DNA from 3 places in the Marinifilum sp. genome. Region 3 is predicted to be linked to each of the others. Evidence: riboswitches for the same ligand, from Rfam matches in the RefSeq annotation. Region 3 holds a riboswitch; each other region holds the start of a gene.
The links. A riboswitch is a leader RNA that binds a small molecule or an ion and turns the genes downstream of it on or off. The one in region 3 is predicted to bind cobalamin.

Region 1: linked by a shared signal. The riboswitch ahead of ACO05S_RS04070 (TonB-dependent receptor) and the one ahead of ACO05S_RS06835 (TonB-dependent receptor) in region 3 are both predicted to bind cobalamin.
Region 2: linked by a shared signal. The riboswitch ahead of ACO05S_RS08770 (TonB-dependent receptor) and the one ahead of ACO05S_RS06835 (TonB-dependent receptor) in region 3 are both predicted to bind cobalamin.

Annotation. Positions count from the first base shown of each region.
Region 1 is NZ_OZ246019.1:1,056,884-1,061,180, forward strand. Features, by position in the region: gene pcaF (3-oxoadipyl-CoA thiolase) at 1-1,089, shown strand, start outside; gene ACO05S_RS04065 (RNA methyltransferase) at 1,094-1,564, opposite strand; cobalamin riboswitch at 1,730-1,947, shown strand; gene ACO05S_RS04070 (TonB-dependent receptor) at 2,043-4,297, shown strand, end outside.
Region 2 is NZ_OZ246019.1:2,184,000-2,188,296, reverse strand. Features, by position in the region: gene ACO05S_RS08775 (KamA family radical SAM protein) at 1-851, shown strand, start outside; cobalamin riboswitch at 1,684-1,893, shown strand; gene ACO05S_RS08770 (TonB-dependent receptor) at 2,237-4,252, shown strand; gene ACO05S_RS08765 (DUF5074 domain-containing protein) at 4,249-4,297, shown strand, end outside.
Region 3 is NZ_OZ246019.1:1,726,517-1,730,813, reverse strand. Features, by position in the region: gene ACO05S_RS06850 (hypothetical protein) at 320-484, shown strand; gene ACO05S_RS06845 (hypothetical protein) at 568-990, shown strand; gene ACO05S_RS06840 (hypothetical protein) at 1,160-1,660, shown strand; cobalamin riboswitch at 2,319-2,535, shown strand; gene ACO05S_RS06835 (TonB-dependent receptor) at 2,647-4,297, shown strand, end outside.

The DNA.
Region 1 (4,297 bases), 670 kb from region 3:
GACAGAAATCCCGATATGGATTGGAACGCCATTGATGATGTTTTAATGGGCTGTGCCAATCAGGCGGGTGAAGACAACCGAAATGTAGCTCGTATGGCTACTCTTTTGGCTGGTTTTCCTGAAATAGTTTCGGCAGTCACCATTAATCGTTTGTGCGGATCGGGAATGGATGCTATTGGAAGTGCTGCAAGAGCCATAAAAGCAGGAGAAGCGCATGTTATGATTGCCGGAGGTGTAGAAAGCATGTCAAGAGCTCCTTTTGTGATGGGAAAAGCCGAAACAGCTTTTGGTCGTACTCAAAAACTGGAAGATACAACAATCGGTTGGCGATTTGTGAATAAAAAGCTTGACCAATTGTATGGTACCGAAGGAATGATTCAAACGGCACAAAATATTGCAGATGATTTTAATATCAGTCGTGAGGATCAAGACAAATTTGCCCGATGGAGTCAGGAGAAAGCTCAAATAGCTCAGGAAAATGGAAGTTTGGCTCACGAGATTGTTCCAGTTGAAATACCACAGCGAAAAGCCGAACCAATCCTCTTCTCTACCGACGAGCATCCCCGACTTTCCTCATTGGAGAAACTGGCCAGTTTAAAATCCATTTCAGGACCAAATGGAAGTATAACAGCAGGAAATGCTTCGGGAGTAAATGATGGTGCTGCAGCAATTTTATTGGCTTCCGAAGAAGCTGTAAAAAGGTACAAACTAACTCCTAAAGTGAAGATATTGGGCATGGCCACTGCTGGTGTTCTGCCTCGAATTATGGGTATGGGACCAGTAAGCGCCACACAAAAAGTGCTTAAACTAACGGGACTCCAACTTGATGATATGGACATTATTGAACTAAATGAAGCATTTGCTGCCCAATCGCTTGGTTGTACTCGTGAACTGGGTCTTGCTGATGATGATCCTCGTATTAATCCTTTGGGAGGCGCTATTGCCTTAGGTCATCCGCTTGGAATGAGTGGAGCCCGCATCACTACATCGGCTTATTATCAGCTCATCAACTCCGATGCTAAATATGCACTTTGCACCATGTGTATTGGAGTTGGACAGGGAATTGCTATTGTACTAGAAAAAGTCTAGAAAATCAATATAAAGTCTTGCCAAGCTTAGTTTTTAGATTTCTATCGTACATGATGATGCTACCTGCTGCAGATACATTTATACTTAAACGAGTATCAAACTTTACCAGGTGATGCGATTTTTCGATTGCAGTTTTGGTTAAGCCATTGTCTTCGGCTCCTAAAAGATACACACAACGACGTGGATGCTTGAATTCTTCCAATTCTACAGCCTTATCATCAAGCTCCACTCCCACCAAAACAGCTCCTTTAGGCAGATGAGCATAAAAATCATCGAAATTATCGTAATGGAAATATGGCATAGCTCCCGTTGCTTTATGTGTATCACAGGCTTGCTTTGCATAGCGTTTACCAACAGTAAATATAAAGCTAGCGCCCATATTCTGGGCTGAACGCCACAACACACCTAAGTTCTCGGGTGTTTTTCCGTTCTGTATACCAATACCAAAAAATCCTTGTTCTAATGTATCTATCATTTGTATTCTGATTTGCGGCAGTAAATATAGAAGTTTATCGGGGAATAGTTCATGAGAGAAATACAGAATCGAACATCTATTTTGTCTCAGCACGCTTTCAACAAAAAAATGCTCCTTAACACAAGTATTGACTCCAGTTCTATTTTTCTTATCAATAAAAAATAATACATTTGCAACGCTTTTGGTGCTCGATTTGCAATCAGCAAATTGGGTTAAAAGGGAATCCGGTGTAATTCCGGAACAGTACCCGCTACTGTAAATCCCATTAATGCTTAGGCATTAATTTTTTCTTAACAGTCATTATCCACTGTCCCGATATTTGGGGATGGGAAGGAGTTAAGAATAGGGAAAGTCAGGAAACCTGCCAACAGTTATTGTTTAATTATTGCTTCCGGGAAAAGAAGTTAATGATGGTTGGTTTTATTTTCAGAATACATTTACCTCATTTGTTCCAGGAATGCATTAGTAAATTTTTACTATGCATAAGTTTTTTTGCATGATGTTAATGCAGATAGTATGTTTTTCCGCATTCTCACAAAAAATTAGCCTTAGTGGCAAGGTGTACAATAACAAAACCAATGAAGGTATTGATTTTGCCTACCTTTATTTGGATGGTTTAAATGTTACCACAACTACTAATAATGGCGGTTTATATAGATTTGATGAACTTAAAAAAGGATCATATATTCTTTCTGTTTCGGTTTTGGGTTACGAAAAATTCAGTCAAACGATCACATTAGATACTGATCCTTATAGCTTTAATATTGCACTTCAACCAAAATCATTTTGCATAGCACCTGTGGTTGTAACAGGAACGGGAACTCATCACAAAATTGATAATACCCCTGTACAAACCGAAATAATTACCAAATCTGATATTACAGATCTTTCGGGAAGAAATATTGAAGAGATCATTTCTGGCATTTCTTCCTCAATAGATTATACCAGAAGCTCTATGGGTTCTAATATCAAGATAAATGGTTTGGGAAGAGACTATGTTCTAGTTCTTGTAAACGGAAAAAGACTTACTGGTGGTGTTGGTGGTTATACCGATTTGAGTCGAATTAACTCAGACGATATTGAGCAAATCGAAGTTGTTAAGGGTGCCTCATCTACACTGTATGGATCAGATGCCATTGCTGGTGTAATCAATATCATCACCAAAAAATTAAAAGGCAAAACAAGCGTGAACTCTAGTTCCAGACTGGGTGCTTATGGAGAATTTAAACAACTAAACAGCTTTGGTTTTAGCAAAGGAAAACTATCGGGGAAAACCACTTTTAATTACAAACAGAAGGCAGGATATCAGCTGAATTCAATGAAGTATAACAACAAATGGGAATCTAATCATGATTTGCCTTTTTTGGTTCATACCTTCTACAAACCAGTAAACAAAAGTAAAGCATATACCATTAGCCAGCTTTTAGAGTACGAGGTAAATCAAAAATTGAGTTTAAATATGGATTTGTCCTGGTACGAAAAAACACTGTACTTTCCATTCAGGGCGCAAATGCACAACTATTACTACAACGACAGGGCTGTATCACTTGGAGGCAAGTACAAACTTAATAAGAATGATTACCTAAGTTTCAGTATTGATGCAGATAACTATTTGTATTATACCGAATATCCATACAAATACAACGAAACCTATATTACGGATTCAGATGTGATTAAGAAAACCTACTATCCGGGCGATCGATTCAAAAATTCGGATGAGGTGAATGTGATTTTACAATGTAAAGGGGTTTTAGGGCTAAACGACAGGCACAAATTGATTTTTGGAAGCGAAGTTAAAGGCGAATACCTCGAAGCCAAATACCGACTAAGCACACCTAATGTAAACTCCTACACTTACTCATTGTATACTCAGGATGAGATGAAACTTAGCAAAAAGTTTGATTTGGTTGTGGGCATTAGAAGTATTTATCATGATAAATCAGGTTTTGCACTAACTCCCAAATTAACCATGATGTATAAAGAGGCTAATTTCACTCACAGGTTTACATACTCAAATGGTTACAAGAGCCCTACTCTAAGAGAATTATACTATTACTATGAAAGTAATCGCATGGGCATGTATCGATTGTACCTTGGAAACGAGGATCTAAAAGCTCAAAAATCACATTATTTAGCTTTATCCAGTGAATTTAGTGCAAATAAGTTTAAAACTGGCTTAAGTGTATACCTGAATCGCCTATACGACAAAATCGATTACAAAATTATTCCCACAACCTACGATCACTCGCGAAGAGGAATTGAAGAAAGCAAAAAGCGCTACAATATTGATGATGCAAGAACTTTTGGTGCAGATTGGCACTTTAGCTACCCAATATTTTCGCAACTCATTTTTAATGGAAGCTACAGCTATGTGTATGCCAGAAATCTAACACAGGACATTAGATTAAATGGTATTTCGGAACACAGTGCTACCTGGAAACTTTCATGGACTGAGAGATGGAAGAAGAAGAAGTTGAATATCAACTTATCTGGTGTTTATAAATCTAACCGATTCTATTTGGAAGAAGACCTTGAGCGTAGTTACGCTGACGCCTATCAACTTTGGAAACTAACATCAAACTTTAGTTTCAGGCAGTGGAGAAACTATAAAATAAGAATCACGGCTGGTATCGACAACTTGTTCAACTATACAGATAACAGGCCATATGGCTCTCATTACGGCACATTAAATCCAGGAAGAACGCTCTTTATAGGATTAGATGTAGATTTTAG
Region 2 (4,297 bases), 460 kb from region 3:
CATACTGCACTTTCTGTTTTCGTTGGCCGCAATTTACAGGTATTGATGAGCTGAAATTTGCCATGAAGCAGGTGGATTTAATCATTGAGTATTTGCGTCAAAACCCGTCAATTACTGATTTGTTGTTTACAGGCGGCGATCCAATGGTGATGAAATCAAAGGTATTCGAACAATATATCGATGCGATTATTGCTGCTGACATTCCAAATCTTAAAACAATCAGAATTGGTACAAAAACATTAGCTTACTGGCCATATCGTTACACCAGCGATGATGATGCCGGGCAATTGTTGGATGTGTTCAAAAAGATTCATGATAATGGATTGAACCTTTCTGTAATGGCACACTTTAATCATATCAACGAAATGAGCAGCCAAGCTGTAGAGCAAGCTGTGAAAAATATTCGAGCTACAGGTGCGGTAATTCGTACTCAATCTCCATTAATGAAACACTTGAACTTTGATGCCGACATGTGGGCTCGCATGTGGAGAAAACAGGTAGACTGGGGAATGATTCCTTACTACATGTTTATTGCTCGTGAAACAGGTGCTCAAGAATACTTTGCCGTTACTTTGGAAGAGGCTTGGAATATATTCCGTAGAGCCTACTCTCAAGTTAGTGGTGTTTGTCGTACAGTTCGCGGACCAAGTATGTCGGCCAACCCCGGAAAAGTTCAGGTTTCCGGTATCAGCGAAATCAACGGAGAAAAGGTTTATGTTTTGAACTTTATTCAAGGAAGAAACTCCGACTGGGTTGGACGTCCATTCTTTGCAAAATATGATCCTAAAGCACTTTGGTTAGATGATTTGAAACCAGCTTTCGCTGATAAATTTTTCTACGAAGAGGCTTAAACCATCAAGATATTATATTTCAAGTTCTAGACCTGTCAGTTTCTGATGGGTCTTTTTTTTGAATTCAATATCAATTATTACCATCCCACAAGTCATGCTCTGACTGTCATCAAGCGGTAAATGTCAGGCTATGACTCGAAAAACACAACCTGCTTTCTGTCTTACATCTTCGAAACCTGGTTCCCGGCAGTAAACCATTGATACCCTCACTCCAGTGAGAGCATCAACCACAAAAAGAAGAACCATCCCACAAGTCATGCTCTGACTATTACCAAGCTGTAAATGTCAGGCTATGACTCGAAAACACAACCTACTTTCTATCTTACATCTTCGAAACCTGGTTCCCCGCAGTAAACCATTGATACCCTCACTCCAGTGAGAGCATCAACCACAAAAAGAAGAACCATCCCACTAGTCATGCTATGACTATCACCAAGCTGTTAATGTCAGGGTATGACTCGAAAACACCACCTGCTAACCGCGCCAATCTCCAGGAAATATCAACCACAAAAAAACACCATGCCCCAAGTTATGCTCTGACTATCACCAAGCTGTAAATGTCAGGATATGACTCGAAAACACCACCTGCATTCTGTCTTACATCTTCGAAACCTGGTTCCCCGCAGTAAACCATTGATACCCTCACTCCAGTGAGAGCATCAAACACAAAAAGAAGAACCATCCCCCAAGTCATGCTCTGACTGTCACCAAGCTGTAAATGTCAGGGTATGATTCTAAAAATGAAACTGGTATCAGAATTTTTAGTCTGATGTTATAAAACAATACCCACAGATATTTGATAAATTTCCTTTGGATTTGATTTAATAATAAATACTTTTGCCACCACAAAGGTTTTTCACTTTTACCGCTAAAAGTGTAAAATTAAAAGGGAATGCCGTGAGATTCGGCAACAGTTCCCGCTGCTGTAAGTTCCATTCCTTAGGGAAAAATTACTTAATATCCTACGCCACTGGTTAATTCAACCGGGAAGGCTTTTAAGTATGGAATAAGTCAGAAGACCTGCCTTTGTTGACAATAGATTTTGCAGTCTACGGGGATATGGACGATAATCAACTATAATATCAGGTTTTCACTGGCTTTTCATACATGCGTTAGAAAACATGACTGTTATCTGTAAAATCTATAATTTATTTAAGATGATTATGATTTGTAAAGAACAGGCATGTATACAAAACAAGCAAGCAATTCAAGCATAGGATTAATGCTAAAATCCTTTCCTACAGTTCATCTATCGATAATAGGCAGAACATGTATTCAAACATATCATTCTAAAAATGAAGCAAACAACCTCATTCCTAAAGGCTTAAACAACACAAGCCTAATCGTTAAACTAAAGATTCGCTCTATCTCTTTTAAATAAAACCATGAACAAATTCCTAAAAATTAGTTTGATTGCAATCTTTATTCTTAAGCTCAGTCATACAGCCACTTCGCAAACGAAAGTAGATACAAGCAAAGTATACAATCTTCATGAAGTTAATGTTGTCCGAGACAAAGTTCAGAATGAAATTATTCCTGTTCAAGTTTTATCAGGCAAGAAGCTTAAAAGTCTTAATGCTCACTCTGTTGCAGATGCTATCAGATATTTTTCCGGTATTCAAATAAAGGACTATGGTGGTATTGGTGGATTGAAAACCGTTAATGTTAGGAGTATGGGAAGTCATCATGTTGGTGTTTTTTATGATGGCATTCAAATTGGGAATGCTCAAAATGGCATTGTCGATCTTGGCAGGTTCTCTTTAGATAATATGGAAGCAATCTCCATTTACAATGGACAGAAAAGTGCTCTTTTCCAGCCTGCGAAAAACTATGCTTCAGCAAGTGCTTTATTCTTAAGAACCAAGACTCCGATCTTTAAGGATTCGAAAACAAATCATCTAAACGTAGGATTCAAAACCGGATCTTTTGACTTGTATAACCCGAGTGTGTTGTGGGAACACAAACTCAATGATAAAATAAGCTGTTCTTTCAACACTGAATATATGTATACATCCGGAAAATACAAATTTACCTATGCAAAAAAAGATGGATACAAAACCACTGAAACCAGAAAAAACGGCGATGTTAAAATGATACGTGTTGAAGGAAGTTTATTCGGTAAAATTAAGAGTGGAAACTGGAAAACAAAACTGTATCTATATGATTCAGAACGCGGATATCCAGGTGCTTCCGTCAGAGAAGAACCTGGTAAATTCAGACATCAGGACAGACAGTGGGACAATAATTTTTTTATTCAGGGATCCTTTAAGAAAAAGCTGACAACCAATTACAGCCTATTGTTGAATGCCAAATATGCTTATGACTATATGCACTATTTGTCAGATCCCAGATTAGATGTTTCTACCATGTATGTGAATAATCACTACAAACAACAAGAAGCATATTTCTCTGCTGCTCAACTCTACAGTGTAAATGATTTGTGGAGTGTTTCTCTGGCAAGCGATATACAATACAATACCCTTGATGCCGATTTAATCAATTTTGTCTACCCTGAAAGATATACCTACTTGAATGCTCTGGCCAGTTCTATCTGTTTTACAAGATTAAAAGTTCAAGGAAGTTTACTACATACAAGGGTTATAAATTCAACAAAAGTTGAGGGGGGAAAAGCGAAAAACATGAGTGAATTTACTCCAACGCTAGTATTCTCCTATCAACCTTTCTCTGAAAACAATTTTCATATTCGAGCTTTTTACAAACGAGTTTTCAGATTGCCCACATTTAATGATTTGTACTACACTTTTATCGGGAATAAAAATCTGAATCCGGAATTTACCACACAGTATAACATTGGAGCAACCTATCATAAGTTATTCGAATCAGGATTGATAAAAAGCATTAAACTTAAAGTAGATGCCTACTACAACGAGGTAGAAGATAAAATCATTGCCATGCCCACCTCAAATCAATTTAGATGGACAATGATTAATCTGGGAGAAGTTGAAATTAGGGGCATTGATGCTTCTATTTCTACAATGTTCAAGTTCAGAGATGTTTCTATAAATACACTATTAAATTATACCTATCAAAAAGCACAAGACTTTACAGATAGAAGCAGTGAGTGGTACGGTGGGCAAATTCCTTACATCCCTTGGCACAGTGGATCGGTAGTTTCTAACATTAGTCATAAAGGTTGGGGGCTAAACTATAGCTTCATCTATACAGGTGAAAGATATGAAGCTGTTGCAAATATAAAAGAAAATTATGCTCAGCCATGGTACACTCATGATCTGTCCATTTCTAAAGAGATCCAATTCAGTAAATATTCTTTACGATTAACCGGAGAAGTAAACAATTTACTAGACCAACAATATGAGGTGGTTCAGTGTTATCCAATGCCAGGAACCAATGTCAAACTTAAATTCAATCTTATCTTATGAGAAAAGCCTATACAAAATTTTCTATTTTGTTGCTAATGGTGGCAG
Region 3 (4,297 bases):
TAAAAGTAAAAAAAAGATTGTTTCTTTTCTATTCATATGTTCCGTTAATTCTAATTGTAATGATTCAAAAATCTAACCAAGTAATTAGAGAGAAGAGTGCATTTAATACTCTTAGCTATCAGTAATTATTTCCCAACGTGAAAAATGCAACATAAGTCTTTTGTGGTGCACAATGTAATAATTTCTAATTAGAAAGAAGATGTATTTGTAATTAGATTTCTCATTGATTTGAAGTTGAAACTTATTTGCTATTAGGGTTTTGGATTTCTAGTTTTGTGTGTATTAAACCAAATTTATAACACATTAAAAACTAAAAGAATTGAAAACAAAATTAAAATCAGGTGATATTCTTAGTAAAGATGGATTAGCTAAAGTAAAAGGTGGTGATGGAGATGACAGAGATTATGTTATTGTTATTGATGATGGCCAGAGTATTAGGACATGTATATATAGTTATGCGCAATTATTATATTATGGATATTGATCAAATTAGGCACTATTCTAAACTCCTTATTTTTTATATTAAGATCATTAAAATATTACATATTAATCATTTAAATTATTAAAATGAAAAGAACATTATTATTACTTTTAATTGCTTTTGTAGCACTAACAACTACTGCTCAAGAAAAAAAAATAACTGTCAGTTATTATAATTCGAATGAATTTGGATTGGCCATATTTAGTAATAAAGGCATTTACCCTGAGTTAAGAATTGCAGCAGATAATGAACAAATCAAAGATGCTACATATTCATTTTTTTTAAGAAAAGAGTATATCCTTGATGAGTCTATGGGGGTTGATTTATCGTGTGGATTAGGTTTTTCTTATTCAGATTTGGATGAAGAATATATGCGACTTCCGGTTTATATTACTAAAAAGAAAGTGTTTAGTGGCAACCTAAAACTAATGGTTGGACTTGAGTTCAAAACTGAATTTGCTGATGAATTTAAAGTATTACCCAAAATAGGGGTAGGTATTAATTTTTAAATGATTTAATAAAATGTGAAAAACTAAATTTTACTTCATTGCAGCTATTGCTGTTTTTGCATTTGCATCATGTGATAACAACACAGATGTTGAGACTGTTGAAAATGAACATCACATCAACAAGATTAATGCGTCTGAGTTTATAACATTTGAAAATAATATAGATGTAATGATACCTTCTGGAAAGACTAAAGCTAATGCTAAGGTTGAAACAATGTGGGATGCTTATCAGGAAATCGTTGAATACTCTGTAGATTCAACAAAACAAACTGAATACCAAGAAGCTATAGAACAATATTCGGATATATTAAAGCCTATAGGTAATAACGAATATGAACTTATCATTAGTGACCCTGTAGTGGCTCAGAAATTTAATTCTAATGGGGTTTTAGCAGTTGATAATAATGTGTATCTTGCTGAAGAAGATAAGATTACAAAGTATGAACAAGAAGGAGAAACCTTAAGGATGGTTGCAGAGTTTGATAGATTTGCTGAGATTCCTGATGGAGGTGGAAGTGGTGGCTACACCCCAGTCGATTTTGTTATTACAAAAACGGGAGAATGGTTAAGTAATCCAATTGCAGTAAATGTAAGTAGCCACAGAAAGGTGAAAGTGCGATGGACAACACTAAAGATAGGGTACACTTATATGCAGCAAATAGATATGTAAATATGGATGGTGATAAGTCATTCACTATTACTAATCCAGTAGTGAAATTTTATAGAGGTTCTAGTGCATCAGGTACGGCATTTGTTTTTGATGACTTTAATTAGATCGAATTGTAAATAATTGTGATATATTTTGGTGTAAATTTTATTATCCAGTGAGGCTAGCCTCACTGGATTTCATATCATGTAATATGAAGTAGTTTTAAACTGTCAAGTTTTGAAATAGGTTGGAGGTGCGATTATATCGACTTAAGAGAGAATTGTCCTTAGAAATATTGGAAGCAAAAATGCTTAATACATTAATCGAAGTTTCTGAGCAAGAATTAGATTACCCTGTTAGAAACATATTTTTATACAAGCAATTGAAAAAATCAAAGAAAACACTAGGCGGAAATAGTGTTTTGTATGTATTGTGGACTCTCTCCTATCATTATTTCTTTACAGTGTAAATTAAGATAAGTAGATAGTTTCAGAGACACAAAATCGACACCATCAAGAAATCGGTCTTAAAAAACATTGAAAATAAGCGATATAAAGGGTAGGGTTCAAGTCCCGCCCCGGGTACTTAGGATGAAAGCCGTTTCAGAAATGAAAACGGCTTTTTTATTGCATTAAACTTTCCTGTTTCATAGCAGCCTTGTATGTAAAAAAATAATATCTACTTTTGCCAGCATAATGGTTCCAAATGCACCTTCTTGTGCATGAAGGATTAAAAGGGAATGCAGTGAAAATCTGCAACAGTTCCCGCTGCTGTAAGTCTGGTTCCTATTTTTGGAATCGTGGTTTTTATACTACAGCCACTGACAGGAAAATGCCTGTTGGGAAGGCTTAAAAACCAAGATAAGTCAGAAGACCTGCCATTATGTAATTAAACATTTTGCTTCCGGGACAGAAGTTTGTGTTTGGGACTTATTGTATACTGTTCTGAATATCTCTTGTCGTAAGTAGGATTGCAAAGTGAAGTTATTAATGTTTTAATATCTTACGATGCAAAAGATTTACTTTGTAGCAATCATGCTACTTGTTAGTGCAGGAATTGTTAATGCACAAAATGCAGTACTAAAAGGGGTGGTAACCCAAAAAGACAACCAGCAAGCTATGCCAGGTGCTAATGTGTATTTCTCTGGAACTACAAAGGGAACAGCGACCAATAACAAAGGCGAGTATAAAATTAAAAATCTTAAACCGGGCGATTACGATTTGGTTGTATCCTTTTCAGGATTTAGTCGCCAAAAGCACAAAATTACCATTAAAGAAGGGCTTAATGTACTAAACTTTGCAATGGAGGAATCTAAAAGTCAGTTGGGAGAAATTGTAGTTACAGGAACAGGTACGGCTCACCATCTAAAAACGGCACCAGTGCAAACTGAACTTATAAGTAAGAAAACCATTGCTAGTATTGGAGCTTCAGACTTTAATGATTTGATGATGAATGTGAGTCCTTCATTCGATTTTAATCCTGGAACTATGGGTTCATTTATGACGATTAACGGATTGGGAAATGATTTTATTCTTGTGCTTGTGGATGGCAAACGTATGTATGGAGATGTTGGTGGAAATAATGACTTAAACAGAATTAATCCTGATGATGTGGAGCGCATTGAAGTGGTAAAAGGTGCGTCCTCTTTGCTTTATGGATCGGATGCTATTGCGGGAGTTGTTAACATCATTACCGAAAAATCAAAGCAAAAGGTAAATGTTTCCAACACCAGCCGTATTCGCGAATATCGAACCTATCAACAAAGCAATACGGTTGATCTTAACCTGGGTAAGTTCTCATGGAATGGAAATTTTAATCACAAAAGAAGTGATGGATGGCAATTGAGTCCTTTTGAAATTGACGATGACGAATTGGTTGAAACAGAGGCAAAAGCTCAGAATAAATACAAGGATAAAACATTCAGCCAATGTTTAACTTTTAGGGCTACAGATAAACTAGAGGTTTATGCAGGGAACTCATATTATGAGAAGGATATGTATCGGCCACAATCTGTAGGAAAATATGGCTATCATTTTACAGACAAAACTTTCGAAGTTGGTGCAAAATATCTATTGAATAAGAGAGACTATTTGTCTGTTGATTACAACTATGACAGATTCCGTTATTATTACAGATACAATCAGGAGTATAAGGACTATATGCCTGGTGATAAATCTATCAATAATGATCAGCGAATGAACAATGTGCGTTTTAAATTCGTGAAAGAGATTTCTAAAAACAATAAATTAACAATAGGGGAAGACTATTTGGAAGAGAAAATGGTTTCGAACCGATTGAAGGAAGGCCGAGCGGAATCGCATACTATATCTGTATATGCTCAAGATGAAATGACATTTTTTGATAAGCTAAACATTGTTGCTGGTGCAAGAGTAGTTAAGCACAAAGAATTCGGAAGTGCCTTCACTCCAAAAGTATCCTTACTGTATAAGTTAGATCAGTTTAATTTTAGAGGAACTTATGGATATGGTTTTAAAGCTCCGACTTTAAGAGAATTGTATTACGCTTACGAAAAACGAGGGAATTTATTTTTGGGAAATACTGATTTGGATCCGCAAAAATCACAATTTTCTTCATTGGGAGTAGAATTTCACAATAGTTTCCTTACTGCTAGTATTACGGGTTACATAAATAATGTAG